Regions from separate parts of the Shinella sp. NM-101 genome, predicted to be linked through region 1. Evidence: riboswitches for the same ligand, from Rfam matches in the RefSeq annotation. Region 1 holds a riboswitch; each other region holds the start of a gene.

What was found. A riboswitch is a leader RNA that binds a small molecule or an ion and turns the genes downstream of it on or off. The one in region 1 is predicted to bind cobalamin.
Region 2: another riboswitch for cobalamin. It lies ahead of L0976_RS20705 (ABC transporter substrate-binding protein); the one in region 1 lies ahead of fdhA (formaldehyde dehydrogenase, glutathione-independent).
Region 3: another riboswitch for cobalamin. It lies ahead of L0976_RS12230 (hypothetical protein); the one in region 1 lies ahead of fdhA (formaldehyde dehydrogenase, glutathione-independent).

Annotation. Positions count from the first base shown of each region.
Region 1 covers NZ_JACBFT010000003.1:111,170-121,727, forward strand. Annotated here, with positions in the region: gene L0976_RS07585 (AI-2E family transporter) at 1-345, shown strand, start outside; gene L0976_RS07590 (catalase family protein) at 370-1,503, opposite strand; gene L0976_RS07595 (xanthine dehydrogenase family protein molybdopterin-binding subunit) at 1,500-3,752, opposite strand; gene L0976_RS07600 (xanthine dehydrogenase family protein subunit M) at 3,762-4,778, opposite strand; gene L0976_RS07605 ((2Fe-2S)-binding protein) at 4,775-5,290, opposite strand; cobalamin riboswitch at 5,510-5,712, shown strand; gene fdhA (formaldehyde dehydrogenase, glutathione-independent) at 5,894-7,084, shown strand; gene L0976_RS07615 (asparaginase) at 7,183-8,163, opposite strand; gene L0976_RS07620 (GntR family transcriptional regulator) at 8,401-9,150, opposite strand; gene L0976_RS07625 (ABC transporter substrate-binding protein) at 9,377-10,558, shown strand, end outside.
Region 2 covers NZ_JACBFT010000012.1:111,057-121,614, forward strand. Annotated here, with positions in the region: gene L0976_RS20690 (Ig-like domain-containing protein) at 1-5,054, opposite strand, end outside; gene L0976_RS20695 (LysR substrate-binding domain-containing protein) at 5,276-6,148, shown strand; gene L0976_RS20700 (cytochrome b) at 6,285-6,854, shown strand; cobalamin riboswitch at 6,988-7,184, shown strand; gene L0976_RS20705 (ABC transporter substrate-binding protein) at 7,278-8,288, shown strand; gene L0976_RS20710 (iron ABC transporter permease) at 8,285-9,325, shown strand; gene L0976_RS20715 (ABC transporter ATP-binding protein) at 9,322-10,098, shown strand; gene L0976_RS20720 (pseudoazurin) at 10,110-10,541, shown strand; gene L0976_RS20725 (methyltransferase domain-containing protein) at 10,538-10,558, shown strand, end outside.
Region 3 covers NZ_JACBFT010000005.1:172,430-182,987, forward strand. Annotated here, with positions in the region: gene L0976_RS12225 (GH36-type glycosyl hydrolase domain-containing protein) at 1-2,881, opposite strand, end outside; cobalamin riboswitch at 3,287-3,506, shown strand; gene L0976_RS12230 (hypothetical protein) at 3,600-3,815, shown strand; gene metH (methionine synthase) at 3,899-7,690, shown strand; gene L0976_RS12240 (YeiH family protein) at 7,695-8,729, opposite strand; gene L0976_RS12245 (LysR substrate-binding domain-containing protein) at 8,805-9,698, shown strand; gene cobM (precorrin-4 C(11)-methyltransferase) at 9,695-10,456, opposite strand; gene cbiE (precorrin-6y C5,15-methyltransferase (decarboxylating) subunit CbiE) at 10,459-10,558, opposite strand, start outside.

The DNA of each region.
Region 1 (10,558 bases):
CTCCTGCCGGCCGTCGGCGCCGCGCTGATCTGGATTCCCGCTGCTGTCTATCTCGCGCTCCTCGGCATGTGGTGGCAGGCCGTCGTCCTGACCCTCGTCGGGGTCTTCGTGATCGGGCTCGTGGACAACCTGCTGCGTCCGCCCCTGGTGGGCCAGGAAACCAAGCTGCCGGACTATGTCGTGCTGATCTCGACGCTCGGCGGTATCGCGCTGATCGGCATCAACGGATTCGTCGTCGGGCCGATGGTCGCCGCGCTCTTCATGTCGGCCTGGTCGATCTTCGTGGCCGAGCGGCAGCTCCCCGGGGACAAGCCGAAAACCGGCCTGCCATGGACGCAGCAATAGGGGCATCCTTCGTGTGGAAGGCGCCTAGGATCCGGTGTTCCGGATCGCGGCGCTTCCTGCGTGCGCGAATGGACAGGAAACGGGCTCGCTCACGGGCGTTGCATTGCGTTGCGAGCGAAAGGCTGCGGATTTCTCATAGGACAGCTTGCGAAGACGCATGATCGAGCCGAGCGGCCGATGCGCCGCGATGCCGTTCCAGGGACTGAAGCGCATGCCGTCATCCACGGCGACCGAACGGTCTTCGTTCCAGGCCGCTTGAGGCCCTGCAACGAGCCGGGCGACCGTGACGAAAGGGCTCATCGTCTCGTCCCAGGCTTCGACGCTTTCGACCGGCATGTCGTCGAGGCCGGTGCACAATTGGGCCTGAAGGTGCCAGACGGCCGTTTCCTCGATAAAGAAACACTCGACCGCGTGCCGGACGACATCGGGATCGTCGCCGGTATCGAGCCGCGTTCCGGCCAGCGCCCGGAGATTGTCGGAAGCGGGAACGATGGCGAGTTTGGCGATGTAGTCGCCGTGGCGTAGCGGCAATTGGGAGAAGAAGCTTTCGCCGAGGATGTGGGTCGGCGGATTGCCGCCGAGCGACTTGAGCGTCGCGCTTTCACCGCCGACCGCCTCGACGACGGATTCAAGCCCCTTGAAGACCTTGGAAAGCAGCTCCTTGGCGCCTTCGAGGCGGTCGGTCGTCAAGGCCAGCATCTTCAGGCTGCGCAGGAACGCCTTTCCGCTCGGCGAATTGAAGGCTTTCCCGTTCACCATCACGAAGTCCTGGCTCGCGGAGCCGTCCGAACCGGGCAATCGTGCGCCATCGACGTCAAGCACCTTCAAGGCCATGCCGCGGGGCGTGGAAACGCTATCGTGCAACAGATCGCCCGGCGTCGTCGAGAGCCGGACGACGGCGTCATGGGTCCGAGGCGCGGCAAAAATGCCTTGAGCCAGTTCCAGCGGAAGGTCGGGGAGGATTTCGAGGCGCGCGGCGAGCAGGCCGTGGCTCTTTGCATGCACGCAGCGGATCGCATGGCCGCTGTCGGCATAGGTCTTCTCGGCGATGGACAGCATCGTCTCCGCGAGCTCGCGCGCGGTTTGTGGCTCGTCCGGTTCGACATGCTCGATATCGGGATGGTAGCGAAGCGGCGTGACGGCGAGGCGGTCGGTCATTGAACGATCTCGCTTTCCAGGATCTTGTCGATCGTGATCGGCAGATCGCGGATGCGCTTGCCGGTCGCGTGGAAGATCGCGTTCGACACGGCGGCGGCAACGCCGACGATGCCGATCTCGCCAAGGCCCTTCACGCCGATCGGGCTTGCCTTGTCGTCGTCCTCCTCGACGAAGATCACGTCGATGTCGTGGATATCCGCATGGGCGGGCACATGATATTCGGCCAGGTTATGGTTCATGATGCGGCCGGTGCGGTGATCGATCATGCCCTCCTCGTGGAGAGCCATGCCGATGCCCATCACCACGCCCCCGAGAATCTGGCTGCGGGCCGTCTTGGGATTGAGGATGCGGCCGGCGGCGATGGCGCTGACCACGCGCGTCACGCGCACGACGCCCAGCTCCTCGTCCACCTTTACCTCGACGAAGACCGCCGAATGGCTGTAGGCGGCATAGCGCATCATGGACAGCATATCGGGGCCGACCTTGGCGTGTTCCTCGATCGTGTCGGGGCCGGCCGCCGCCATGATGTCGGCAAGGGCGATGCCGGCCTGGTGGTTGCTTTCGAGGACGAGGCGTCCGTCGGCGATTTCGACCTGCTCTTCGCTCGCCTCGGCGAGCGGCGAATTCTCCATCGACCCGGCATGGCGAAGAAGCGTCTTCACGACGGCTTTCGCCGCCGCCTGCACGGCCGAGCCGGTGGTCGCCGCCGTCCAGGATCCGCCTTCGACACCGGTCTTCGGAAGATCGGAGCTCCCGATGTCGACGGTCACCGCATCGATCGGGCAATCGAACGTTTCCGCCGCGATCTGGCCGAGGATCGTGTAGGTCCCGGTTCCGATGTCGGAGGCCGCCGCGCTGACCCTGACCTTGCCGTCGGTCGACAGGCGGACCTTCGCTTCGCCTTTCGACATCATGGCTTCCCAGATGCCGCCCGCCATGCCCCAGCCGACGAGGTCGTTGCCCTCGCGCATGGAGCGCGGCTCCGGCGAGCGCTCCGACCAGCCGAAACGCGCCGCGCCCTCGCGGTAGCAGGCATGCAACGCCTTGGAGGTGATGGCCTTGTCCTGGTTCTGGTCGCGGTGGACGAAATTGCGCACCCTCAGTTCCAGCGGATCGATGCCGACCTCATGGGCAAGCTCGTCCATGGCCGTTTCGAGCGCGGCGATGCCGCTCGCCGCGCCCGGTGCGCGCATGTCGCCGGGCGTTGCGAGGTCGAGCTTGACGAGTTCGTAGGAGATTTTCACATTATCGCATTTGTAGGCGAGGCCGGACCAGTTCGCGACGTTCTCCTGATAGTCTTCATGGCGGGAGGTGGCATGCACGGCATGGTGCAGGACGGCCTTTAGACGGCCATCCGCATCCGCCGCCAGCGAGACGGTCTGCACGCAGGAAGGGCGCCAGGAGAGGTAGAACATTTCCCGCCGGGTCATCTCCACCTTCATCGACCGGCTGAGGTCGAGGCTCGCCATCACGGCCAGGAAGAGGTGATGCTTCGGCCGCAGCGCCTGGCCGAAGGCGCCGCCGACGAAGTCGTTCTTCACGATCACCTTGTCGGGGTCGAGGCCGAATACGCCGCAGACATAGTCGCGGCTGTTCTGCGAGCCCTGCGTCTTGTCGTGGATCGTCAGCACGCCGTCATCCTCGAAGCGCACGGTGGCCGCGAACAGCTCCATCGGGTTGTGATGCTCGCCCGAGAGCAGATAATCGGCGGAGACCTTGTGCGGTGCCGCGGCAAAGGCGGCCTCGGCGTCGCCGCGCGGGGGCGGAGGCAGGAGCTGCTTCATGCGGGCGACCGGCGGCTCGTAGCTGTCGTGCCGTTCGGCGAGGATGTCCGTGTGCGGCCTTTCGGCCGCGTAGTGCGCGTGGATCAGGGCGGCGGCGTCACGCGCGGCCTCCGGCGTCTCTGCGACCACGAAGGCGACAGGCTGGCCGTCGAACAGCACGCGGTCGTTCTCCAGCGGGCGGAACGGATGGCCGGGCAGCGCCACGGCATCCTTCCACTTGCTGTCCCGATAGGCGGTTTTCGGCCGGTTCTCGTGGGTATAGATCTTGACCACGCCCGGCACGCGCTCCGCCGCGCGCACGTCGAGCGCGATGATGCGGCCGGTGGCAACGGTGGCGAGCGCCGCGTGGCCGAAGAGCATTCCGGGCTCGAAATGCTCCGCCGCATATCTGGCCTGCCCGGTCACCTTGAGCGGTCCATCGATGCGGGAGATCGGCAGGCCGACGATTCTGGAACGGTCGAGCATTCTTGCCTCCTATTGGATTGCCTTGGTCGTCTGGCTCTGCGGCATGCCGCTGGCCGCCTGCCGCAAGGCGCGGACGATCGCCCGTCGGGCGAGGGGAATCTTGAAGTCGTTGCCGCCCTGGCCCCGGGCATCGAGGAGCAGGCGGTCGGCCACCTGCCGGAATGTCTCGTCCGCCGCCGGCGCGCCTGCAAATTCCGCCTCGGCGAGCGGATCGCGCCAGGGCTTGTGCGCCACGCCGCCGAGCGCGACGCGCAGGTCGATGATGCGTCGGTCGGCGATTTCCATCGCAGCGGCGACCGATACCAGCGCGAAGGCATAGGACAGGCGATCGCGCAGCTTCAGATAGGAGTAGTGACCGGCAAAATGGTTGGCCTCCAGACGGATGCCCGTGACGAGTTCGCCGCGCTCAAGAATATTGTCGCGGTGCGGCTCATCCCCCGGCAACCGATGGAAATCGGTAAAGGCGATGTCCCGTGCGCTGTCGGGCCCTACCACTTCCACCGTGGCGTCCAGCGCCGCGAGCGCCACGCACATGTCGGAGGGATGCACGGCAATGCATTTGTCGCTGGCCCCGAGGATGGCGTGCATGCGGGTAAGGCCGCCGATGGCCGCGCAGTCGCTGCCCGGCTCGCGCTTGTTGCAGGGGGTGGACGGGTCGTAGAAATAGGGGCAGCGGGTCCGCTGCAGCAGGTTGCCGCCGGTCGTCGCGGCGTTGCGCAACTGCGGCGAGGCGCCGGCGAGGATGGCGCTTGCAAGCAGGGGAAAGCGCGCCTCGATCCGGGCATCGTAGGCGACGGCGGAATTGCTCGCCAGCGCGCCGATGCGCAGGCCGCCATCGGCAAGCGCCTCGATCTCCTTCAGGGGAAGGGAATTGATATCGACGATCGCGTCCGGGTGCGCCACGTCGTATTTCATGAGGTCGACAAGGTTGGTGCCGCCGGCCAGGAACTGCGCCTGCGGGCTGGCGGCAAGCGCGGCCACGGCATCCGCGACGGTTTCGGCGCGGGTATAGGCAAAGGGTTTCATTCCGCCGCCTCCCGCCAGGAAGCCCGGCTCGAAAGCACATCCTCGATGGCGTCGGCGATGTTGGTATAGGCGCCGCACCGACAGAGATTGCCGCTCATCAATTCGCGGATGTCGTCGCGCGTGTGGGCATGGCCTTCATTCAGGAGCCCGATGGTGGAACAGATCTGGCCCGGCGTGCAGTAGCCGCACTGGAAGGCATCATGCTCGACGAATGCCTTCTGCACCGGATGCATCCTTTCCGGCGTGCCAAGACCTTCCACGGTGGTGATCGCAGCCCCGGAAAGGGTGACGGCAAGCTTGAGGCAGGCATTCATGCGCTGCCCGTCGATGACGACGGTGCAGGCGCCGCACTGGCCATGGTCGCATCCCTTCTTGGTACCGGTCAGTTCGAGGTCGCTGCGCAGGAGGTCGAGGAGTGTCGTCCAGGGATGGACATCCAGCGTATAGGGCGTGCCGTTGATCGTAACGGAGAGGGGACAGGTGGGTAGACGGCTTGCAGGAACGGTGTCCATCGGTTCTGTCTTTCATTGCGAGGATGGATCGCTAACGAGAGGCGCTGGGCTTTGTTCCTGCCGGGGCGGTGATGGACGCCGGCCATGTCGCCCGCAAGCCCGGGAATATCGCAGTCCGGCTTCGCCAGGCTGCGCGAATGCGTCGATGCAGCGGATGGAAGCTGTCGTTCAGGGTGCCGGCGATGTCGTTATCTCGCGGGTCATTGCGGACGATAAGTGGAATGCTGGGCCATTCAGGGTGCCATGCCGAAAGCCTCGGCATGGATAATTGGGAAGCCGGTGCGATGCCGGCGCTGCCCCCGCAACGGTAGCGGAACGAAATCTCGACGAATGCCACTGGCCGCCCGGCCGGGAAGGCGTCGAGAGTGTCCTCGAGGGACGGTTCCGAAGCCCGGAAACCAGCCTTGAAGCAAAGACTCGGCCGATTGCGGTGGGCGATCGAGAGGCGAACGGCGTTGTCTTGCAATCGCTCCGTTCCTTCCTCTCTCCACCCGTCGTCGGGAAACGATGCGCACCGCCGTCCGGCGGCTCGCAAACGTTGCGATCGCGATCCTGCCTGCCGAGGAGCGGGCAGGACGGCTTCAACCCAGGAGGAGACAGACTATGAGCAGGAACAGAGGCGTCGTCTACATGCGGCCCGGCAAGGTCGAGGTGCGCGACATCGACGACCCGAAGCTGGAGGCGCCGGATGGCCGGCGCATCGAGCACGGGGTCATCCTCAAGGTGATCTCGACCAACATCTGCGGCTCCGACCAGCACATGGTGCGCGGGCGCACGACGGCGATGCCGGGTCTCGTGCTCGGGCACGAGATCACGGGCGAGGTCATCGAAAAGGGCATCGACGTCGAGATGCTGGAGGTCGGCGACATCGTCTCGGTGCCATTCAACGTGGCCTGCGGGCGCTGCCGCTGCTGCAAGTCGCAGGATACCGGCGTCTGCCTCACCGTGAACCCGTCGCGCGCCGGCGGCGCCTACGGCTATGTCGACATGGGCGGCTGGATCGGCGGGCAGGCGCGCTACGTGACGATCCCCTATGCCGACTTCAACCTGCTGAAGTTCCCCGACCGCGACAAGGCGATGGCGAAGATCCGCGACCTCACCATGCTGTCGGACATCCTGCCGACCGGCTTCCACGGCGCGGTCAGGGCGGGCGTCGGCGTCGGCTCGACGGTCTATGTGGCCGGTGCCGGTCCGGTCGGCCTCGCGGCTGCCGCTTCCGCCCGCATCCTCGGCGCGGCGGTCGTCATGATCGGCGATTTCAACAAGGACCGCCTGGCGCATGCCGCCAGGGTCGGCTTCGAGCCGATCGACCTTTCCAGGAGCGACCGGCTCGGCGACATGATCGCCGATGTTATCGGCACCAACGAGGTCGACAGCGCCATCGATGCCGTCGGTTTCGAGGCGCGCGGCCATGCCGGCGGCGAGCAGCCGGCCATCGTCCTCAACCAGATGATGGAGATCACCCGCGCCGCGGGCTCCATCGGCATCCCCGGCCTCTATGTCACCGAGGATCCGGGTGCCGTGGACGACGCGGCCAAGCACGGCAGCTTGGCGCTGCGCTTCGGCCTCGGCTGGGCGAAGGCGCAGTCCTTCCACACCGGCCAGACGCCCGTGCTGAAGTACAATCGCCAGCTCATGCAGGCGATCCTGCACGACCGCCTGCCGATCGCCGACATCGTCAACGCGAAGATCATCGCGCTCGACGACGCGGTCCAGGGCTACGAGAGCTTCGACCAGGGAGCGGCGACGAAGTTCGTGCTCGACCCGCATGGCGACCTGCTGAAGGCAGCCTGACGGCATGATCGGGCACCGGCCGGCAAGGCTGGCCGGTGCCTTCCTTACCGCTCCGCAGTCGAAGGCGGCGTTTCATCGCCAGCAGGCTGCGGAGCTTCTTACATCCCGAACCGTTCGACCTGCCGCCGGATCTCCGCCATCGGCATGCCGCTGCCTAGCAGCACGGACAGGAGGATGCGGGCCTTCTGGGCGCTGAGGTCACCCGCGAAGATGACGCCGCCTTCGGCGAGCGTCCGTCCGCCGCCATTGCCGTAGATCGGCTTCACGCGCCCCCGCTGGCAACGGCTGGTCATGACGACCGGAATGCCCTGGCCGACGAGCTCTATCGCCGCTGCGGTCACCGGCGGGGTCGCATTCCCCCGGCCGAAACCCTCGATGACGATCCCCTTCACGCCGGCTGCGGCGGCAAGGCGGATGGAGCGGTCCGTGGTCCCGATCCCCAGCTTGACGATCTCGACGTCTTCCTCGACGCGGTCCGTTGAGATCGTGCCGGCGAGGTTGGGGCGTCGGTGCACGATCACGGTGTCCCCGTCGACCTCGCCGAGCTTGCCGTGCTCGCCGGACACGAACGTGTCGACGCGCGATGTGTGAGACTTCGTCACGTCGCGCGCGGCGTGGAATTCCTGCTCGAAGCACAGGAGCGTGCCGAGGCCGCGCGTGCCCGGAGCGCCGGCCACCCGCACGGCGTCCGCGATGTTGCGCGGGCCGTCGCTGTCCGGCGCGTCGGCGGCGCGCTGGGCGCCGGTGAACACGACGGGCTTGTCGCCGTCAACGAGCAGGTCGGCCATATAGGCGCTCTCCTCCATCGTGTCCGTCCCGTGGGTGACCACGACGCCATCCACCGCGGGATCGGCGAGGTGGGACGAGATTCTTCGGGCGAGCCTGAACGCATCGCCAAGCGTCAGGGCATAGCTGCCGGTTGTCATTAAGTCGTCCACCACCAGATCGAAGCCGTCCAGGGGATCGTGCAGTCCCGTGCGGAGCGCCTCGCCGCGAAGCTGCGCGGTGACATGCCCCGTGGCGGAATCCGCCCGCGAGGCGATCGTCCCGCCGGTGGTTATGAGAGCGATTCTGGGCATGTTGCACCTCTTCCCGGGCTGCCGCTCGGATCCGGCGGTTGAGCATCAAGGCATTCGGCAGCGACCCGCCGAGATCAAAGGCCGGCATTCCTCGCCGCGGTCAAAACGTAAGGCAAGGCTTACTCGAACCGGATTGCCTCAGCGACCGGCCCACCGGCGAAGACGAAAACGGTCTGCGATGGCTGGCGCGCCTGTGCCTTCGTGGCGAGGAACCGCGACGAGGCGGGCCGAAGCGCGTCACGCACCGGCCGCGCCCCGCAGCCAGAGCATGGCGTTCTCCAGGTTCGGCTCCGGCTCGGCGCGGTCGAGCTTGAGGTCGGCGGTGATGTGCTTGAGGTGGTGCGCCATCTCGTGGCTGGCCGCCTCGCCGTCGCCCCGCTCGATCGCCGCGACGATGGCGCTATGCTCGTCGCGCGGGCAGCCGGTTTCCGCCTCGGCATGCACGAGGATGGCAAGGCAGGTCAGCACCTGGAGCTCCGTCATGAGGCGGATGAGATACGGATTGCCCGTCATTTCCGCGAGCTTGAGATGGAACTCCCCGCTCAGCCGGACGAGGGTGGAGCGGTCCTGCCGCAGGCGGGCTTCGCCTTCCATGGCGATATGCTCGTGCAGCGCCGCCAGGTGCTCCGGCGTCCGGGTCTCGGCAATGCCGCGCACCATCGCGGGCTCGACCATCTCCCGGACGTGAAGCATCTTGCGGGCCTCGTCGCGGTTGGGAGAGGCGATGGTGCATCCCTGGTTCGGGGTCTTCTTGAAGACGCCGATCTCCGAGAGCTTGGCGATCGACTGGCGCACCACGGTGCGGCTGACGTCGAAGGCTTCCGAGAGCTGCGCCTCGGTGATCCGCAGCCCCGGGGGCAGGCGCTGCTCGAAGATCGCCAGGATCAGTTTCCGGGTGACCTCCATTTCCGTGTAGCCGTGGATCCTCTTCAGGCTGCCTGCGTCTTTACCGGGATCCGCCGCAGCCTTCCGGCCTGTTCCTTCCATCGATCACTTCCTCCGCGAGGCCGCAGCCTCCCCCAAATAAACGCCACGGTTTCAATCGTGCTGCACTTTTCTCATGCGGCCCGGGAAAAAGCAATTGACAAGCGACATTATTGAACACTCTATTGTATCCAATAATAAAAACAGAACGGGAAAAGCATCTATGACCGTCCGGACCGGTGCCGGCGATCGCCCTCCTGTGGAAAATGAACCGAAAAAGGGGAACAATATGAAAGACATGCTGAAATTCATCACGCTGGGACCCGTAAGCCGCCGGGCACTGCTCGGCGCAACCGTTGCGTTTGCCGTAGCCGGCACCCTCGCCAATCCGGTGCCGGCCTTCGCGCAGGCCGCGAAGGAAACCCTCCTCGTCGGCGGCCCGCGCACGCCCGAGTCGCTCGACCAGGAATATCCGCCGACGGAGGCCGTTCATGAAATGCGCCGCAACGTCTACGAGCGTCTGCTGACCTACGAGATGAAGACCGGCGACGACGGCGTTCTCTACGAGGACTTCGCGAAGATCACCGGCGCGCTGGCCGAAAAATACGAGGTCGCGGACGACTTCAAGTCGATCACGTTCCACCTGCGTCCCGGCGTCGTCAGCGGCGCGGGCAATACGCTCACCGCCGACGACGTCATGTGGTCGTTCGAGCGCGGCTGGAACCTCAAGTCGAACTTCCACTGGTACATGACGCAGATCCTCAAGATCGAGGACTTCGGCGCGGCCTTCGAGAAGGTCGACGACATGACGGTGAAGGTCAAGATACCCAACCCGTCCCCGCTGATCGCCAAGCTGTGGACCAACAGCGACCTCGGGATCCTCGATTCCAAGGTGATGAAGGAGAAGATCACGGACGATGACAAGTGGGGCCAGCGCTACCTCGCCACCGCCTCGGCCTCGTTCGGTCCCTATGTCGTCACCAAATATGCGCCCGGCCAGGAGGTCGTCTACCAGGCCAACGAGAACTACTATCGCGGCGCGCCGAAGCTGAAGCGGATCATCTTCAAGGAGATGCCGACCGCGGCGAACCGCGTCGCGGCCCTGCAGGGCGGCGCCATCGACGTGGCCGAGTACCTGTCGCCGCGCGAGCTTTCCCAGGTCGAGAAGATTCCGGGCGTGACCGTCGACAAGGTCTTCGGCAACTACATCCACCGCGTCGAGATGCAGAACGAGATGAAGCCCTTCGACGATCCGCGCGTTCGCCAGGCCCTCAACTATCTCGTGCCGCGCGACGAGATATCGAAGGCCGTCTATTACGGCACGGCGCGTCCGACGAAGAGCCCCATCTCCGAAATCTACCCGGCCTTCACCGACGAATACTTCACCTATTCGCACGATGTCGAGAAGGCCAAGGCGCTGCTCGCCGAGGCCGGCCATGCCGACGGGTTCGAGACGGAGCTCGGCTACCGC
Region 2 (10,558 bases), on a different contig from region 1:
GTATCGGCGACGGCCACCGGCGCATCGTTGACCGGGCGGACATTGACGGTGACCGTGCTTTCGCTGGTGCCGCCCTTGCCGTCCGAGACGAGGACCGTGAAGTTGTCCGTCCCGTTGGCGTCGGCATTCGGGCTATAGGTCCAGGCGCCTGTCGCTGCGTCGAGCTGCAGCGTGCCGCGTGCCGGGCCCGCACCTTCCTTGACGGAGAAGGTGAGCGCGTCGCCGTCGATGTCGCTCGCGGGGATGGTGCCGGTGAGCGGCGTGTCCTCGTCGGTTTCCACCGACTGCGGACCGGAGACCGGGGCGTCGTTGACCGGCTTCACCGTGAAGGAGGCCTGAGCCTCGCTCTTGCCGCCGCGGCCATCGCTGACCTCGTAGGTGAACGAGGCCGTGCCGTTGAAGTCGGCCGCCGGGGTGAAGCGGATGCCGCCGTCCTCGATGACCGCCGTGCCGCCGACGACCGACGAGACGCCGACCACGGAAAGCTGGTCGAGATCGGCATCCGTGTCGTTCGCGGTGAGGCTTGCGAACGGGATGAGGAAGGAGGCCGCATCCTCGTCGATGGCCGTGAGCGTGTCCGCCGCGGCGACCGGGCCGCGGTTGACGAGGCCGTTCACGATGCCGGCGCGGCTCAGCACCGTGCCGTCGGCGAAGGTGATGAGTTCGACGCCGCCATCGGCGAGCTGTCCCTTGAGCAGGATCGTCTGGCCGTTGGCGAATGCGACTTCCACCGCATCGCCGACCTTGTGCAGCACCGCCTGGTCACGGTCGATGTCGTGAAGAACCAGCACGTCCTGGTCGCCCGCGGTGGCAGCCGTCTCGACGATCTCGTCGTTTCCGTCGCCCATGCCGTAGACATAGGTGTCGGAACCATCGCCGCCGATGAGAAGATCGTTGCCTGCGCCGCCTTCGATGACGTCGTTGCCGAGGCCGCCGGCAATGACGTCGTCGCCGTCATTGCCCATCAGCACATCGTCTCCGGCTCCGCCGAAGATGCTGTCGCGGCCGGCACCGCCCAGCACCGTGTCGTTGCCGTCGCCGGCATCGATGCGGTCGTCGCCGCCGTTGCCGAGGATGGTGTCGTTGCCGCCGAGGCCGTAGATCGTCTCGTCGGCATCCGTGCCGGCAAGCACGTCACGGCCGCTGGTGCCGTTGACGACATGGCCGCCTTCGAGGCCCGAGGTCAGGTCGACCACGGTGAGATTGTCGAAGGACAGGCCGGCATTGCCCCAGGAGTAGAGGCCGAACGTGCCGGCATCCAGACCGCGGTCGCCGACCGGATAGGCGAACAAGGCCTCGTCATTGAGATAGGCCGTGATCTTGTCGCCGACGACCTCGAGGCGCAGCTTCATCGGCTGGCCCGGCTCGTACTTGCCCGGCACCTGCGCGAGGATTTCCTCGACGCCGTCCTTCATCCGCACGAGGTTGAAGATGCTTCCGGCACCGTTGCTGGGGCTGCGGTCGAGGATGCCGTCGGCATCGAGCTCCAGCTTGTAGTAGTTCTTGGCGTCCTTGTAGCGGAAGAGGAAGCCGAGGCCGTCCTTGTCCGGCGTCTCGATGGTCGCCTCGATCGCATAGTCGGTCCAGCGCAGCGCCGCCGGATCGTTGTAGAGGGCATAGGTGCCGAGGCGCAGGACATTGACCCCGTCGCCCAGCGGGCTCCAGCCGCGTTTCCAGTAGTCGGACGAGGTGGCGCCGGTCCAGGTCAGTTCACGGCTGGCAAGCTCGGTCGTCTGCACCAGCTTGCCGTTGTCCAGCACCCATTCCGATTGCTTGCCGTCGGCGCCCTTGCCGCCGAACTCGCCCTCGTCGACGATGGTGAAGCGCGACAGCGCATCCGCCGACGAGAAGTCCTCGTTGACGAGGATCTTGCTGCGGTCGACGACGGTGACGTCCACGCGGTCGGTGGAGGTCGTGCCGTCCGCATCGGTGACGGTCAGCAGCAGCTTGTTGACGCCGGTGTTAAGGTCGACGGTCGCCGTCTTGCCGGTCGCGATGATGTTTCCGGCAAGGTCGGTCCACACATAGCTGACCAGGGCCTTGTTGCCGAAGGAGCCGGAGGCGTCGAGCGTGGCGAGCGCCTTGCCGTTGCCGTCGGTGTCGTAGAGCCGCTGGTCGATGCCGGCCTTGGCGGTGGCGGCCACCTTCGTCACGGCGATGTCGTCGAAGACGGAGCTGCGCTGGCCGCTGGAATAGACGCCGACCGTGCCGCCGGAAAGCGGCGAGGCATCGACGACAGGACCGGCGAAGACGTTCTTGTCACCAAGGAAGACGTTGATCGTGTTGCCGGTGACGGCCACGAGCAGCGGGATTTCCATGTTGTAGGGCGAGCCTTCGTTGACGGAGGCAAGCACCGTCTCGACGCCGTCGACGACCTTCACGAGCTGGCGGCGGTTCGTCTCGCCGTCGAGCGTGAAGCGATAGTGGTTCTTGGCGTCCTGATAGTAGAAGAGCACGCCGATCGTGTCGTTGTCGAGCTGGGTCAGCGTCGTCTCGAAGACGTAGTCCGACCAGCCGGTCGAGCCGGAACCGGTGTAGACCAGCTTGTTGCCGGCCGCATCGCTCTGGTCGAAGAGGGCCGCTTCCGGCGCGGCAAGGCCGTCCGTCGTGGACTGACGCGAGAAGACGGTGCCCTTCAGCAGGAAGTTGCCCGTCGCCCCGTTCGTGCCGCCGACATCCGTCGACCAGCCATCGGCATTGCCGTCGTTGAAGGTCTCGACGAGCAGCGTGCGGTCGCCGCGCACGATCACGTCGACCGTGTCGGTCGACTTGACGCCGTTGACGTCCGTGGCCGTGAGCGTCAGCTTGTGCTTGCCGAGGTCGAGCTTGGCGGTTGCTTCCTTGCCTTCGGCGACGACGTCGCCGTTCTCGTCCGTCCAGACCCACGACGTGACGTTGCCGGGCAGCATCGACCTTGCGCCGGAGAGGGCGACATCGGCAAGCGCCGCGCCCGAGGGAGCGTCCGCCACGATGTCGTCGCCGGCATCGGCCATGGCACGGGCAACGCCGCCGCCGACATTGACGTTCTCGAAGACTTCCTGATGGCCGCGGTAGTAGCCGGTCAGACCGTCACGGTCGAGTTCCGGCTTGCTGCGGAAGCCGTCCAGATAGTCGTCGAAGCCGGTGAAGTAGGTCTCCGTCGTGATGCGGTTGTTGTCGGGGTCGATGGTGACGAGGCGGATCGCGCCGTTGCCGCCGTTGCTGCCCTTGCTCTCGTCGCCGTTGCCGGTGATCTCGCGCGACACGCCGTTCTGGTAGTTCACCAGGAACTGGAAGACCGGCTCGCCATACTGGTTGTAGGTGATGTCGGTTTCCGCGCCGTCGCCGAAGATGTGGCCGGAGAAGGTCATGACGATGTTGGGATAGCGGGCGAGCAGCTCGCGCGAGACATATTCGCCGTCATTGGCGCCGGCCTGGTCGGTGCGCATGCCGTAGTCGTAGCCGGCGCCCTCGTCGTAGAGCGGCAGGGCGAGGTTGTCCTGGCGGCCGGCATAGCTCGTCAGCGAGTGGGTGGCGAGCATCACGCGGTAGTCCGGGTGGGCCTCGATCACGTCGCCCGCCCAGCGGATCACGTCGTCGCGCGGGCCGAATTCCAGCGAGATCGACAGCCATTTCGTGCCGTCGGGCGCGGTGAACGTGCTGTAGGTGTTGCGCGCGCTCATCAGCTCCTGGTCATAGGAGCCGCCGAACGTGTCGGGGTTGGTCGCCTTCTGCTTGTCCGGCGAGAAGCGGCTGTCGAGATAGTTCGACGAGTGATTGGCGGCGTTGCCGCTGCTTCCCTGGTCATGGTTGCCCGGCAGGAGGGCGTAGGGGATCTTGCCGTCCAGCTTGCGCAGGGCCGCCTCGGCGATGTCCCACTGGCTGGACTGGTTGGTCTGCGTGATGTCGCCCACATGGGTCATGAAGACGATGTTATGGCTGTCGCGGTTGTCGACCAGCCATTGCGTCATGTCGGCGAAGAAGTGCTTGATGCCGTCGTTCGACGTGTAGTCCTGCGTGTCCGGGAAGACGGCGATCGTATAGGCGTTCGGCCCGGCGACGCGCACGCGGAAGTCGTCCGTCACGGAATTGCCGGCCGCGTCCGTCGCGGTCACGCGGACATCCGAGTGGCCGAGTTCGGCGAAGTCGAGCACCAGCTTGTTGCCGTCGGTCAGGGTGGCCGTCACGACGTCGCCGTTCTTGTTCTGGACGGTGTAGGTCAGGCCTTCGCCCGAGAAATGCTGGGAAAGGTCGATCGTGGCGTTTTCCGCATCCGGGGTGACCATCATGTCCTTGATGGCGACGGTCTTCACGACCGCGTCCGGATCGGTGGTCGGCTCCTGGCCGACCTGCGGCACGCCGGCGGCGTCCGGCGTCGTGGTGGTCGGCGTGGTGCCCTTGCCCGAAAGCGTGCCCTTGCCGAATTCGGCTGTCACGGAACCCTGGCCGAAGCGGAATTCCGTGCCGTTGTGCTGCAGCGCGTCGGACTTGAAATCGTCCGGGACGATGCCGCCGGGACGGGCCTTGCCCAGCACGGAAAGCTCATCGCCGGACAGCACCTTCTCGATGAACAGGAAGCTGCCGAGATAGCCGGAGGAGGTTTCGCCGTCATTGTCGGAGAAGATCAGGAAGCCGTTGGACTTGTCGATGGTGAAGCGCGCGGCCAGCGAGCCGGTCATCTTCTGCGCGGCGATGAATTCGCCGTTGACGTATTTGCTCATGGTGACGGAGCCGTCGCTGCCCTTCTCGATCGTGAGGCCCACGCGGTTCCACGCATCGAGGTTGGCGGCACCGCGATAGTCGCTGTTGATGCCGAGGCCGAAGCTGCCGCCGGCGACATTGCCGAAGATGTCGGCGTCGCTGCTGTTGGAGGTGTCCGTCTGCAGGAACGGGATCCAGCCGCTCGACGTGCCGGACGACGGGAAGTACACGTCGTAGACGAGGCTGTAGGAGGATACCGTGCCCGTGCCGCCCGGCGTGACCAGCAGGCCCTGCTGCTTGCCGAGGCGAGGGATGGAGAGGAGCCAGTCGTCGGAAGACTGGATCGGCGTTGTGAGATTGGTGGAGGACGTCATGTCGGCCTTCTCTCTGAGGTGAAACGGGGTCGGCTCGATGCCGCGCCTTACCGTTAGAGAATGGCCTTGCAGGCCGAATGACAGTTCCTTAACAAATCGTTTACCGGCCATAGCGATTTCCGATGGCTGCCATCGGATTCGTCATCTGCCTGTCAGCATCCGCCCGAATATTCCCATCCGCGGCCCGAACGGCCCTCGTTCTGTCAATAGAAGCGGATGCGATGTCGATTGCGCAATTGAAAGCCTTCCATGTCGTCGCGGTGTGCGGTGGCTTCTCCCAGGCCGCCCGGGACATGGCGATAAGCCAGTCCACCCTGTCGGCCCATGTGCGCGACCTGGAGGCCGCCTGCGGCTTCAACCTTCTCGAACGCCGGGCGCGCGGCGTCTCCCTCAGCTCGAACGGCGAGCGCCTGCTGGAGATCACCACCCGGCTGTTCGCGGCAGAACGCGAGGCCAATGCCTTCCTGCGTGGCGAGGCCGGTGCGAGCGGCGGTCACCTGCGCGTTGCCGCCGACGGCCCGATCCTCGCCCTGCCGATCCTCTCGCACATGAAGAGCGAGCGTCCGAAACTCACATTCTCGCTGTCGATCGATAATTCCGCACGCGTCATCGAGCAGGTCATGGACTATCGCGCGGACGTCGCCATTACCGCGCGTGTGCCCAATGACCCGCGGCTTTTCGGCAAGCACTTCCTCAGCATGCGGCTCGGTCTGTGCGTGCCGCTGGATCACCCGCTCGCCGGGGAGCAGAGCGTCACCATGCGCGCGCTGGAAGGCCTGTCCTTCGTCATGCGCGAACGCGGCTCGCGCACCCGCGAGGTTTTCGAGAAGAATCTCGCGGGTCACGCCATTTCCATCGAGCAGATCGTCGAGATTTCCTCAAGGGAAGGCGTTCGCGAAGCCATCGCCAACAGGGTGGGATGCGGCGTCATCGCCGATCTCGAACTCGGCAATGACAACCGCCTCGCCTTTGTGCCGATCGAAGACGCCCACGAGATTATCGACGAATACGTCATCTGCCTCGCCGAGCGCCAGCACCTTCCGCTGATCCGCGGCTTCATCCACGCGGCGGCCGCGCTGCACTCCGCCCGCTGAGGCCGATCGCGATCCTGCCGCGACAATGGGCGCCATCCACGCAATCTCCATGAAACGCACACGAAACCGGGATACTCGAATGCGAGCATCCGGCGGGGTGCGGTGCCGGCAGCGAGCCGGCCAGACGAGGAATGGCATGATGAGACCGTTTCAAAGAGACAGCAGCGCCAGATATCCTGTATCGATCCGCATCCTGCACTGGCTGCGGGCCATCCTGATCCTCGGGTTGATCGCCTGCGGCTGGTACATGACCGGACGCGCCGAGGACGACCCGACGGCCGCGATCCTTTATCCCAACCACAAGCAGTTCGGCGTGCTGGCCTGGCTGCTGGCGCTGGCGCAGCTTGCCCTTCGCTGGCGCTACCGTGCGGTTCTGCCGCACGCGCCGGACGCCCTCAAGCCCTGGGAGAAGCGCCTGTCCCACATCACCCACCGGCTGATCATCGCCTTGACCATACTCACTCCGCTGCTGGGCTACGCGATGTCCAGCAGCCTCACGGACGGCGACGGCGTGCCTTTCTTCTTCCTCTCGCATGTGCCGGAGGTCCTGCCGAAGAACGATACGGCCTTCGCGGTGTTCCAGGCGCTGCACGCCTATAGCGCCTATATCCTGCTGGCCTGCGTCCTCCTGCACATAGCCGGCACCGTGAAGCACCGGCTGCAGGACAGGGGCGGTCCGACCGACGTGCTCCCCCGCATGCTTTGATGCGGGCGAACCATGATCGCGGCCCGGTCCCGTGAACCTTCGGCGACCGGCGGCGCGTCGGTGTTCTGACATCCTCTCTTTCATCCCGTTTCGGCCGGCCCGATCCGGCGGCCTTGCAAGCGCCGATGCTATTCGCTACGGGATGACGGTCGGTTTCCGGAAGGGACTAAGAGGGAATCCGTGGCCAAAGACGGCCAGCCAAACGGAACTGCCCCCGCAACTGTAGGCGGCGAGCTGAACTCGGAAAATCCACTGGGCCCCGCGCCCGGGAAGGTCGAGGAAAGCGACGACCCGTCAGTCAGGAGACCTGCCGACGCAGATGACCAACCGAGCGGGTCGGCTCGGGCGGGCTTGTGATCGGCGTCCTGCATTTCGATCCTCGGCCTTCCTTCGTCCCGCCAACATTGCAACGGAAGGGATACGATGTTGAGGTTCACGACGGCGTTCATCGCCACTTTCGCCCTGGCGCCGATGGCGTTCGCGGCCACCAGCTATCCGCTGAAGCTGACGAGCTGCGGCCACGAGGTCACCATCGAGAAGGCGCCGGACAGCGTCGTCAGCGTCGGCCAGAGCACGACCGAGATCCTCTACATGCTCGGCCTCGCCGACAAGGTGAAGGGCACCGCGCTGTGGATCAATCCCGTCCTGCCCGAATTCGCCGAGGTCGACAAGACGGTCGAGCGCCTCGCCGACAATGCGCCGAGCTTCGAAAGCGTCGTGGCAAAGAAGCCGGAGCTCGTCGTCACCGCCTACGAGTGGATGATCGGTCCGCAGGGGGCGGTCGGCACGCGCGAGATGTTCGATGACGCGGGGATCGCAAGCTGGATCATGCCGACCGAATGCGTCGGAAAGGACAACACGCAGAGCATGGACGGCGCCCGCACCAGGCTGTTCGACACGGCCCTGCTCTACCAGGGCATCACGGAACTGGCCGAGATCTTCGACGTCTCCGAACGCGGCGAAAAGCTGGTCGCCGACCTCAGGTCGCGCGAGGAGTCCGCGGTCCGCAAAGCCAAGGACCTGAACCTGCCCGAGGACGTTTCCGGCGTGTTCTGGTATTCCTCCGCCGACATCGAGATCGACCCCTATGTGGCCGGCCTCAACGGCGTGCCGGGCTGGATGCTCTCCAAGCTGGGCGTGAAGAACGTCGTCACCTCCGAGGAGGAGTGGCCGACGGTGGGCTGGGAGACCATCGCCACGGCGAGGCCGACCTTCATCGTCGCGGCCGAAATGAACCGCCGTCGCTTCCCCGCCGACGACATCGCCGTCAAGCGCGAGTTCCTGACCACCGATCCCGTCGCGAAGGAGATGGAGGCGGTCAGGCAGGATCGCATCCTCACGATCGAGGCGAATGCGATGGACCCGTCGGTTCGCGCGATCTTCGCGCTGGAGAAGCTGTCGAACGCGCTTTCCGGGTTCGGTCTGTCGAAATGAGACAAGGCGCTGCGGTCCATGGCCTCGGGTGGCTCTTCTGGCTGGCTCCGGCCGTGCTGGCCGCAGCGCTGCTGTTTGGAACGGCGGTCGGCGAGACGCGCATCCCGCTCGCCACCGTCTTCGACGTCCTGGCGACGAAAGCGGGCTTCCTGGACCGTGCGATCGATCCCATCGAACTCAGCGTGATCTGGCACTATCGCATGTCGCGCGCGGTGGTGGCGGCCTGCGGCGGCGCCAGCCTCGCCCTGTCCGGCCTCATCCTCCAGGCGCTCTTGCGAAATCCGCTGGCCGAGCCCTATCTCCTCGGCATTTCGGCTGGAGCCTCCACCGGGGCCGTCGCCGTCACCGTCGCCGGTTTCGGCGCGGGGCTGCTCAGCATGTCGGCCGGAGCCTTTGCCGGCGCCATCACGGCCTTCGTGCTGGTCGCGCTGCTGGCCCGCGCCGCGGGCGGCGGAACCGGCATGCGCGGCGCGGCGGTGATCATCCTTGCCGGGATTGCGGGATCGCAGATGTTCAACGCCCTGACGGCCCTTATCATCGCGCAGTCGGCAAGCGCCGAGCAGGCGCGGGGCATAATGTTCTGGCTGCTGGGCAACCTTTCCGGCGTGCGCTGGCCAGACACCTGGCTGGTGCTGCCGATGACCCTCGCCGGGCTCGGCATCACGTTGTGGCATGTCCGGGCACTCGACGCCTTCGCCTTCGGCGCCGAGAGCGCGGCCGCGCTCGGCATCGACGTGCGCCGCACGCAGGTCGTGCTGATCGGAACGGCGACGCTGGTGACGGCGATCATGGTCTCGGTCGCCGGCGCCATCGGCTTCGTCGGGCTCGTCGTGCCGCATGCCATGCGCATTCTCGTCGGCGCGCGCCACAGCCGGCTGGTGCCGGCGACGGCACTCGCCGGGGCGGTCTTCCTCGTCGTCTCCGATGTCGTCTCGCGCATCGCCCTTCCTGGGCAGGTCCTGCCGATCGGCGTCGTCACCGCGCTGGTCGGTGCGCCGGCCTTCGCCTTCATCATGGTCAGGGGAAGGCAGCGATGACCGACAGGCCCGTACTCGAAGCGGCCGGCGTCGCCCGGATGGCCGGTGGCCGCCCGATCGTTTCCGGCATCGATCTCGGCGTGCGCGCCGGCGAGACGCTCGGCCTGATAGGACCAAACGGCTCGGGAAAATCGACGCTCCTGAACATGCTGGCCGGGCTCGTCAGCCCGAGCCGGGGCGAGATCCGCCTCGCCGGCCGGCCCATGGCGCGCCTCAGCCGGCGCGAGGTCGCGCGCTCCATCGCCTTCGTCGCCCAGCAGGCCGAGACGGGTGAGCGGATTTGCGTGCGCGATGCGGTCGAGCTCGGCCGCACGCCGTGGCTCGATGCGCTGCGGCCGTGGGGCCGCGAGGACGACGATGCCGTGAACGCGGCGCTCGAGGCCGTCGATATGCAGCACATGGCTCGCCGCGACTGGGCGACGCTCTCGGGCGGCGAGCGCCAGCGGGTCCATATCGCCCGCGCCCATGCGCAGAAACCGCAGCTCCTGCTTCTCGACGAGCCGACGAACCATCTCGACATCCACCACCAGATCGCCATTCTCGACCTCATCGGAACGCTCGCGGTGACGACCGTCATCGCCCTCCACGACCTCAACCACGCACAGCGCTGCGATCGATTGCTGGTGATGAAACACGGGCGATGCGCGGCCCTCGGGCCGCCGCACGAGGTGCTCACCGCACCGCTGATCCGCGAGATCTTCGCCGTCGAGGCCGAACTCATTCCCCATCCGTCCGGCGGCCGGCCGGTCTTCGCCTTCCAACGCCTTGCCTGAAAGGACACTCCATGCTGCTCCGACTGACCCTTCTTCTCGGCCTCCTCGCATCCCCGGCCGTGGCCGAGACCTTCGAGGTGAAGATGCTCAACCGCAACGCGACGGGCCCGATGCCCTTCGAGCCCGAATACCTCGTGATCAAGCCTGGCGACACGGTGAAATTCCTCGCCACGGACCCCGGCCACAACGCCGCCACCATCGCCGGCATGATCCCCGACGGCGGCAAGAAGTTTGTCGGCAAGATCAATCAGGAGATCGAGGTGACGCTGAGCGAGGAAGGCATCTGGGGCATCAAGTGCTCGCCGCATTTCACCATGGGCATGGCCATGCTGATCCAGGTCGGCGATACGCCGGCCACCGAAGCCGACCTGCCGGCGGACCTGCCGCCCGCCGCCCGCAAGCGCATGATCGAGATCCTCGCCCGGCGCGACGCCGCAAGGTGAGCGCGGCCGGACCCGGG
Region 3 (10,558 bases), on a different contig from region 1:
CGCCGATGAAGGGCAGGCCCGTCTTCGAGACCATGGCGAGCGCCACGGAGAGAACGGCCAGCGCCGGGGCCTGCCACATCGACTTGTAATGGGCGAGGATGCCGCCGCGCGCCGCGCTGTCGGCCTGCGCGGCCGTGCGCCATTCCAGCATCAGCCGGCGGCTGACGAAGGTGCGGTAGAGCGAGCGCACGATCGCATCGGCCATCAGCGCCGCCGAATGGGCGATGAAGGCGATGCGCAGGGCCACCTGCGCATTGGCCGCGCGGATGTCGGAGAAGACGCGGTGGACATGGGCGCGCGCCACGATGTCGTTGCGGCGCGGCATGATGCCGGAGATCAGCGACAGCGTCGGGGCGACGAAGAGCAGGAAGATCAGCACGAGCTGCCAGACGAGCGCCTGGCGCGGCTCCATGTAGTACCAGCCCATGACGGAGGCGACGAGCCAGCCGATCGGGATGAGGCTGCGGCGCAGGTTGTCGTACATCTTCCAGCGGCCGAGCATGGAAATGCCGCTCGACGGGCTGAAGAGATAGGGCAGGAGCTGCCAGTCGCCGCGTGCCCAGCGATGCTGGCGCGACGTCTCGACGCCGTAGCGGGTCGGGAAGTCCTCGACGAGTTCGAGGTCCGTCACCAGCGCGCAGCGGGCGAGCGAGCCTTCGAGCAGGTCGTGGCTGAGCACCGCGTTCTCGCCGATCCGCCCCTTCACCGCCGCCTCGAAGGCGTCGACATGGTAGAGGCCCTTGCCGGTGAAGGTGCCCTCGCCCACGAGGTCCTGGTAGACGTCGGAAACCGTGAAGACATAGGGATCGATGCCGCGGTCGGCGGAGAAGATGCGCTGGAAGGTGGACGCCTCCTTGCCCGTCGTCAGCGACGGCGTGACGCGCGGCTGGAGGATGGCGTAGCCGGCGACGACCTCGCCCGTCGCCTCGTCGATGACGGGGCGGTTGATCGGATGGTGCATCTTGCCGACGAGCTTGGTCACCGCGTCGCGCATCAGGCGCGTGTCGGAATCGAGCGTCATGACGTATTTGACGCCCGCCGGCACGACATTGGCGCCCGGCAGGAAGGTCGTGTCGCCGTCGCCGCGCAGGAGCAGGTTCAGCTCGTGCAGCTTGCCGCGCTTGCGCTCCCAGCCCATCCACACGCCTTCCGACGGATTGTAGAGGCGGCGGCGGTGCAGGAGGTAGAAGCGCATGCGCCCGTCATAGGCATAGCGGGCGGAAAGCGCGGCGATCTCGCGCTTGGCATAGTCGAGGACCTCGAGGTCGGCGGGCGTCTCCTCGGACGGGCTGTCGGCCCAGTCGCTGATGAGGGCGAAATAGATCTCGCCGCGCGGATTGGCGAGGTAATGGACCTCGAGGTTGCGCACGAGCTCGTCGACATGGTCGCGCTTGGAAATGAGACAGGGCACCACGAGAAGCGTGCGCGCATCCTCGGGAATGCCGTCCTTGAATTCATAGCCGACGAGCCGGGACGGCGTGACGAAGAACGTCACCAGCGTGTTGAAGAGGCCCGTCGCACCTTCCGAGGCCGGCAGCGCGAAGAGGACGAGCATGATCAGCCATGCGCCGTTCGGAATGTCGAGCTGGTCGAGGAAATAATAGACCGCGACCATCGCAAGCAGCGTCAGGGCGATGTTCGGGCCGGCAATGGCGAACCAGTCCAGCTTGCGGGTGAGGCGCACGATGCGCTGGACGAGCGAGGGGCGGTAGCCGATGCGCCTTTCGAGGAGCTTGCGCTTCTTGCCGACGAGGAAGGCGCCGACATTGGCCTCGTAGTCCGGGTCGTCGGCATGGGCGGCGGCGTCTTCCGCCGTCATGGCAAGCGCCGTCTCGGTGACCTCGAGCTCGGTCTTGCCGGACCGGCGTGCGAAGCGCTCGATCGTGTTGCGGTACTTGTTGCGCGAGCCGAAATCGAGGTCGCTGTAGTCCGAACGCTGGCGCAGCGCCTCGTCGAGGCGGCTGACGCTCTCGAACCAGACAGGCCATTCCGTGTCGTCCACCGTGCGCAGGCTCTTGATGAGCGAGCTCATCGTGACATTGCCCGAGGAAAGGCGGTTGTTCTCCGCCACGATCAGCTCTTCCAGGTCGCTGCCGCGGCTCTCGATCTTGCGCTCCAGCCACTGGAGCACCGCGCCGGAGGCCTGCAGGCCGTCGCGCAGGCGGTAGAGGAGCTGGATGACGAAGGTGTTGTCCTCGACGAAGCTCTCCATCGAGCGCAGATACGCGATGCCCTTCTCCGGATCGTTGAGGCGGATCAGCTCGTCGGCCACCTCGTTCGCCTTGAAGCGCATCTTGCGCGAGCGCTCGACGCGGCTGGAAATGCGCCGGAGGTTTTCCAGCAGCACGAAGCGGACGAAGGAGGGCAGCGCCCACAATTCGCCGATCTTCAGCGCGTCGACCTTCTGGAAGCCCTGGACGAAGGCCGTCAGGCTCTCCTCGGAGATGCTGCTGTGCGTATGGGCGACATAGAGCCAGGCGAGCGCCAAGGTGCGCGGGATCGCCTGTCCGTCGACCTCCATGGTCGGAAGCTGGCGCAGGAAGCGCCGGGGGAAGTCGCGCCGGACCTCCTGGATCGCCTCCTCGATGACGTAGTAGTTGTCGAGCAGCCATTCGGCGGCGGGGGTGATCTGCGCGCCGGCCTCCACGTCCTTGGCCGTCGCCTGGTAGACGCGGAAGATCTCCTTCTCGTTCTCCTTGTGCCGGGGGCGGAACTCGAAGGGCTGGTAGCCCGGCAGGGACACGGTCCTGTCGTGCGCGAGCGCCTCGCCGCATGCGGCGAGCTCCTCCAGCGTCAGATAGGTGGCGCGGATCGAATCGTTGTAGTCGATCTGCTTTGCGTCGGCATCGCGCGGGGCTTGCGGCGTATTTTGAAGGGGCATGTTTCTGATTCTGGATCCGGCCATGTTGAGCCATCCGGCGGCGGCCTTGGCGCCGGAGGGTTTTTCGCGGACAGGCTTCTTCTCGGCGCCGCGGTCAGCCATGACACCGGACCGCGCCCTCATGGCGCCTCACGGATCGATATGGCTCAAGCGACACGCTGATGGGCATCCTGGCCGCGTGGTGCATGAAAACGGCATTTTTTAGCCGTAAGGACAGAGACTTGCAACATGTCAACAGGACCGGACGGCGCAGCATGAAGCCCTCATCTGCGGTTTTGGTGAATCGCCCCTCCCCGACGGGGCGAGCCTGAACAGGATGCAGGCGGAAGCGGAAATGCGCGGGGACAACAAAAGTTCCCGGCCTCTCTCGATAAGGCACGCCATTGACTTGGCCGGCCCGTGGCGCCAGTCTGCCGGCGTCAGGGTCTTCCGAGTCGAAAACGGCCGGAGGCTAAGAGGGAAGCCGGTGCGATGCTCCGAAAGGAGCGCCAAGGCCGGCGCTGCCCCCGCAACTGTGAACGGCGAGCTGCTGTCGATCGATGCCACTGGCGCGAAAGCACCGGGAAGGCGCGGCAGAAGCGACGACCCGCAAGCCAGGAGACCTGCCCCGACAGTTCGTAACGTCCATGGGCGGGGTGTCCCAAGGGTGCGCTTGCTCGCCGTCGGCGAATTCCAGCAGCGTGCGTCCGGCCATCCCCCAATTCCGATTGGGGAAGAAATGTCTCTATTCATCGAAAACCAGCCTTCCGGCAACGGGAAGCCGGAATCCGTCTTCATCTCCTGGCTGCTCTGGCAGCCGCGCGGCGCGGACCTCGCGGTCGAGGCGCTGAAGGAGGTGCAGAAGCTTTCCCGCTATGAAAACCCCGATCCGGACATCGCACGGCTCAAGGCCCTGTTCGCCTCGCTCGCCGGCGCGAACGGGCCGCTGCACTAGGTCAATCGCATAAAGACATATTGACATAAAGATACGTTTATGTGAATTCCGGCGTGATATGTTGCGCACCGGAGGGCTTCGCCATGGCCAATTCTCACCTGGATACCCTGTTCGGCCCCGAACTGCCGAAACGGGACGGAAGCGAGATCCGCGCCGCCCTCGAAGCCGCCGCCCGCCAGCGTATCCTCGTGCTCGACGGCGCGATGGGCACGGAAATCCAGACGCTGAAGCTGGTGGAGGAGGATTTCCGGGGAACACGCTTCGGCGACTGCGCCTGCCACCAGCAGGGCAACAACGACCTGCTGACGCTGACCCAGCCGGGCGCGATCGAGGACATCCACTACCGCTATGCGCTCGCCGGCGCCGACATCCTCGAGACCAACACCTTCTCCTCCACGTCGATCGCCCAGGCCGACTACGGCATGGAGGACATGGTCTATGAGCTGAACCGCGACGGCGCGCGCCTTGCCCGCCGCGCCGGCCTGAGGGCGCAGGAGAAGGACGGCAGGCGCCGCTTCGTCGCCGGCGCGCTCGGCCCGACCAACCGCACCGCCTCCATCTCGCCCGACGTCAACAATCCCGGCTACCGTGCCGTCACCTTCGACGACCTGAGGCTCGCCTATGCCGATCAGGTGCGCGGCCTCGTCGACGGCGGCGCCGACATCATCCTCATCGAGACGATCTTCGACACGCTGAACGCCAAGGCCGCGATCTTCGCCACGCGCGAAGTGTTCGAGGAAAAGGGCATCGAGCTGCCGATCATGATCTCGGGCACGATCACCGACCTGTCCGGCCGCACGCTCTCCGGCCAGACGCCCGAGGCCTTCTGGAACTCGGTGCGCCATGCCGCCCCCTTCTCCATCGGCCTCAACTGCGCGCTCGGCGCCAATGCGATGCGCGCCCATCTCGCCGAAATCGCCTCCGTCGCGCAGACCTTCGTCTGCGCCTACCCGAATGCCGGCCTGCCGAACGCCTTCGGCCAGTATGACGAGAGCCCCGAGGAGATGGCCGCGCAGATCGAGGGCTTCATGCGCGACGGCCTCGTCAACGTGGTTGGCGGCTGCTGCGGCTCGACGCCGGACCACATCCGCGCCATCGCCGGGGCCGCAGCCCGCCACAGGCCGCGCGAAATCCCCGACATTCCCCGCCACATGCGCCTTTCCGGCCTCGAACCCTTCACGCTGACCGAGGCCATCCCCTTCGTGAACGTCGGCGAGCGCACCAACGTCACCGGCTCGGCGAAATTCCGCAAGCTGATCACGGCCGGCGACTACGCGGCCGCGCTCGACGTCGCGCGCGACCAGGTAGCGAACGGCGCGCAGATCATCGACATCAACATGGACGAGGGCCTCATCGATTCCGCCAAGGCGATGACGGAATATCTCAACCTCATTGCCGCCGAGCCCGACATTGCCCGCGTGCCCGTCATGATCGATTCGTCGAAATGGGAGGTGATAGAGGCGGGCCTGAAATGCGTGCAGGGCAAGCCGCTGGTCAACTCGATCTCGCTGAAGGAGGGCGAGGAGGCCTTCCTGCACCACGCGAAGCTCGTGCGCGCCTATGGCGCCGCCGTCGTCGTCATGGCCTTCGACGAGAAAGGCCAGGCCGATACGAAGGTGCGCAAGGTGGAGATCTGCACCCGCGCCTACAAGCTCCTGACCGAGGTCGCCGGCCTTGCCCCCGAGGACATCGTCTTCGACCCCAATATCTTCGCCGTCGCCACCGGCATCGAGGAGCACGACAATTACGGCGTCGACTTCATCGAGGCGACTGCCGAGATCACCGCGAGCCTGCCCCACGTCCACATCTCCGGCGGCGTCTCCAACCTCTCCTTCTCCTTCCGCGGCAACGAGCCGGTGCGTGAGGCGATGCACGCCGTGTTCCTCTACCACGCCATCCAGGCGGGCATGGACATGGGCATCGTGAACGCCGGCCAGCTCGCCGTCTACGATACGATCGAGCCCGAGCTGCGCGAGGCCTGTGAGGACGTGGTGCTGAACCGCGCGCCGAAAGCCGGCGGCACCGCCACCGAGCGCATGCTTGACATCGCCGAGCGCTTCAAGGGCGCGGCCGGCAAGGAAGCGAAGGAACGGGACCTTGCCTGGCGCGACTGGCCGGTGGAGAAGCGGCTGGAACACGCGCTCGTCAACGGCATCACCGAATTCGTGGAGATCGACACGGAGGAGGCGCGGCAGAATGCCGAGCGCCCGCTGCACGTCATCGAAGGCCCGCTGATGGCCGGCATGAACGTCGTCGGCGACCTCTTCGGCGCGGGCAAGATGTTCCTCCCGCAGGTCGTGAAATCGGCCCGCGTGATGAAGCAGGCCGTCGCCGTGCTGCTGCCCTACATGGAGGCGGAAAAGCGCGCCAACGGCGGCAGCGGGGAACGCGAGAGCGCCGGCAAGATCCTGATGGCGACCGTCAAGGGCGACGTGCACGACATCGGCAAGAACATCGTCGGCGTCGTGCTCGCCTGCAACAATTACGAGATCATCGACCTCGGCGTGATGGTGCCGGCGACGAAGATCCTCGAGACGGCAAAGGCGGAGAAGGTCGACATCATCGGCCTTTCCGGCCTCATCACCCCCTCGCTCGACGAGATGGTGCATGTCGCCGCCGAGATGGAGCGCGAGGGTTTCGACATCCCCCTCCTCATCGGCGGGGCGACGACGAGCCGCGTGCATACGGCGGTGAAGATCCACCCGCGCTACGAGCGTGGCCAGACCGTCTACGTCACGGACGCGAGCCGCGCCGTCGGCGTCGTCGGCAGCCTGCTGTCGGCGGAGATGAAGCCCGGCTATGTCGAGACGCTGAAGGCGGAATACCGCAAGGTGGCCGATGCCCATGCGCGCAGCGAAGCGGAAAAGCAGCGCCTTCCCCTCGCCCGGGCCCGGGAAAATGCCTTCCGGGCCGACTGGTCGGCCTATGAACCGAAGACACCGTCCTTCCTCGGCACCCGCGTCTTCCAGGATTGGGACCTTGCCGAGCTTGCCCGCTACATCGACTGGACGCCCTTCTTCCAGACCTGGGAACTGAAGGGCGTCTATCCGAAGATCCTCGACGACGAGAAGCAGGGCGTCGCCGCCCGCCAGCTCTTCGCCGACGCGCAGGCGATGCTGGAGAAGATCATCGCGGAAAAGTGGTTCACGCCGAAGGCCGTCGTCGGCTTCTGGCCGGCCGGCACCGTCGGCGACGACATCCGCCTCTTCACCGACGAGGCGCGGGGCAAGGAGCTCGCCACCTTCTTCACGCTCCGCCAGCAGCTCTCCAAGCGCGACGGCCGGCCGAACGTGGCGCTCTCCGACTTCGTCGCGCCCGTCGACAGCGGCCGGAAGGATTATCTCGGCGGCTTCGTCGTGACGGCCGGCATCGGTGAGATCGCCATCGCCGAGCGCTTCGAGCGGGCGAACGACGACTACAACTCGATCCTCGTCAAGGCGCTGGCCGACCGCTTCGCCGAAGCCTTCGCCGAGCGCATGCACGAAGTTGTCCGCAAGGAATTGTGGGGCTATGCGGCCGACGAGACCTTCTCGCCCGGCGAGCTGATCGGCGAGCCCTATGCCGGCATCCGCCCCGCGCCGGGCTATCCCGCCCAGCCGGACCACACGGAAAAGACGACGCTTTTCCGCCTGCTCGACGCGGAAAGGGAAATCGGCGTGACCCTGACGGAAAGCTATGCCATGTGGCCCGGCTCCTCCGTCTCCGGCCTCTACATCGCCTCGCCCGAAAGCTACTATTTCGGCGTCGCCAAGGTGGAGCGCGACCAGGTGGAGGACTATGCGCGTCGCAAGGACATGGCGGTCCCGGAGGTGGAGCGCTGGCTCGGCCCCGTGCTCAACTACGTGCCGACCACCGTGCGGGAAAACGCGGCCTGAGGCCTCAGGCCGTCGCGAGGTTGAGCAGCAGCACCATGGCGTAGCTGGCGGCGACCAGCAGGCCGAGCGAGAGCACGACCGCCACTGTCACCCGCGGCCCGGCGCGCAGGACGCGCCTGACGTCGATGCCGAGGCCGAGCGCGGCCATGGAGAGGATGGTCAGCACGGTGGCGGCCTTGCCCATCGTCTCCGCCAGTCCCGCCTCGATGAGGCCGAAGCTGCGCGCGCCAAGCAGGGCGAGGAAGCCGAGGATGAACCACGGCACCATCAGGTGCAGCGCCGGCCGGCGGCCGCCCGCCGTGCCGGAGACAAGCGACAGCACGAAGACGACCGGCCCGAGCATCAGCACGCGCACCAGCTTGACGAAGGTGCCGATCTGGATGCTGAGGGCGGAGACCGGGGCGGTGGCGGCCAAGACCTGCGGCACCGCATAGACCGTCATGCCCGCCATCACGCCATAGCCCGTCGCCGACAGGCCGAGCAGCGGCACGAGCGCCGGCAGGAGCAGCACCGTCACCATGCCGAGGACGGCGGTGAAGGCGATGGAGGAGGCGACATCCTCCGCATCCGCGCGGATCACCGGCGCCGTGGCGGCGATCGCGGAATTGCCGCAGATGGAATTGCCGCAGGCAACCAGCAGCGCGACGCGGCGCGACAGCCCGAGCCCCCGGCCGATCCCGTAGCTGGCGGTCAGGACCGCGGCCACCACCACCGCGATGGCCCCGACCAGCGGCAGGCCCATGCCCCTGATCGCCGCCGCGCTGACGCTCGCGCCGAGCAGCACGATGGCGATCTCCAGGAAGTACTTCGCCGAAAAGGCGATGCCCGGATCGAAGCGCTCCGAGCGGCGAAGCAAGAGGCGGACGACGGCGCCGACGAGGATCGCCAGCACCAGCGCCTCGATCCACGCACCGCCCGTCAGCCGCACTTCCAGCCACTCCGCGACGACGGCGAGGCCGGAGACCAGCACCGAGAGGACGACGCCCGGCACCAGTGCGCGAATTCCACGGATCGGATGTTTCCTGGTTATTTTTTCCATGCGAAGATCAATGCGCTTGAAAAAATATTCGATCCATCGGCAAATATCTGACATTTCATTCGATTGGATCGAACAATGATGACGCTGGAGCAGCTCCGCATCTTCGTCGCCGTGGCGGAGCGCGAGCACCTCACCCGCGCCGCCGAGGCGCTGCACCTCACGCCGTCGGCCACAAGTTCGGCGATCCGCGTGCTGGAGGAGCGCTACGGCATCGCCCTCTTCCACCGCACGGGCCGGCGGATCGAGCTGACGGAGGCAGGCCTTGCCTTCCTGCCGGAGGCCAAGGCGACGCTGGCGCGCGCGACGAGCGCGGACCTTTTCCTCACCGAGATCGGCGGCCTCAGGCGCGGCATGCTCGCCATCGCCGCGAGCCAGACGGTCGGCGGCTACTGGCTGCCGCCGTTCCTGATGCGCTTCCATGAAGCCTACCCGGCCATCGGAATCCGCATGACGGGCGGCAATACCGAGCAGGCGGCCGAGGCCGTTCTGGAGGGACGGGCGGAGCTGGGGATCGTCGAGGGTGACGTGAACCACCCGGCCCTGTCGCAGCGCATCGTCGCCCGCGACCGGGTACTCGTCGTCGCGCCGGCCGGCCACCCGCTCGCCGGCCGGCCGGTCACGCCGCAGGAGATGACGGGCGCCCGCTGGGTGCTGCGCGAACCCGGCTCCGGCACGCGCAGCGCGCTAACCTCGGTGCTGGACGAAACGGCACTGGAGATAGCCCTGTCGCTGCCTTCCAACGAGGCGGTGCGCAGCGCCGTGCTGGCGGGCGACGCGCTGACGGCCGTTTCGGAATATGTGGTGCGGGACGATCTGGCGGCGGGCCGGCTCGTGCCCGTTGCATTCGAGCTGCCCGAGCGCGCCTTCCGCCTAGTGCGGCACAAGGAGCGCTACCGCTCCAGGGCCGCGCTCGCCTTCGAGGCATTGCTTGGGGACCGAACGGCAAGGCCGGATGCCGGCCGGCCCTAGTCGCCGCGGCCGCGGAAGCGGCGCTGGTAGGCGGGATCGTAGAGCGAGCTCTCGCGAAAATCCGCCGCGGAAAGCGTGCGGCCGACGAAGATCAGCGCGGTTCGCTCGATGGGCTCTTGCGCGACCCTTGCGGCAATGTCGGCGAGCGTGCCGCGCACGATCCGCTCGTCCGGCCAGGAGGCCTTGACCACGATGGCGACCGGGCAGTCGGCTCCATAGAGCGGCGTCAGGTCCTCGACCACCTTGTCGAGGGCGTGGATGGCGAGATGGATGGCGAGCGTCGCCCCCGTCGCGCCGAACCCTTCCAGCGTCTCGCGGTTCGGCATGGGCGAGGCCCGGCCGGAAACGCGGGTGAGCACGAGGCTCTGCGCGACGGCCGGGATGGTCAGCTCGCGGCCGAGCGCGGCGGCGGCGGCGGCGAAGGAGGGCACGCCCGGCGTCATCGTATAGGCGATGCCGTGCGTCTCCAGCCGGCGGATCTGTTCGGCGACGGCACTCCAGACCGAGAGGTCGCCGGAATGCAGCCGCGCCACGTCCTCGCCGGCCGTGGCGGCGCGGACATACTCCGCCTCGATCTCGTCCAGCGACATCGGCGCCGTATCGACGATGCGCGCGCCGGGCGGGCAATATTGCAGCAGTTCCGGCGAGACGATGGAACCGGCATAGAGGCAGACCGGGCACCTGCCGATGAGGTCGCGGCCGCGGACGGTGATGAGGTCGGCGGCACCCGGGCCGGCGCCGATGAAGTGAACGGTCATTGTCATTCCTCGATATGTTTAGCCGGCTTCACCCAGCTCCATTGCGTCACCGGCATGGCCGGCCGCCAGCCGGTCATCCGCCCCACGGGCGAAGCCCGCGCG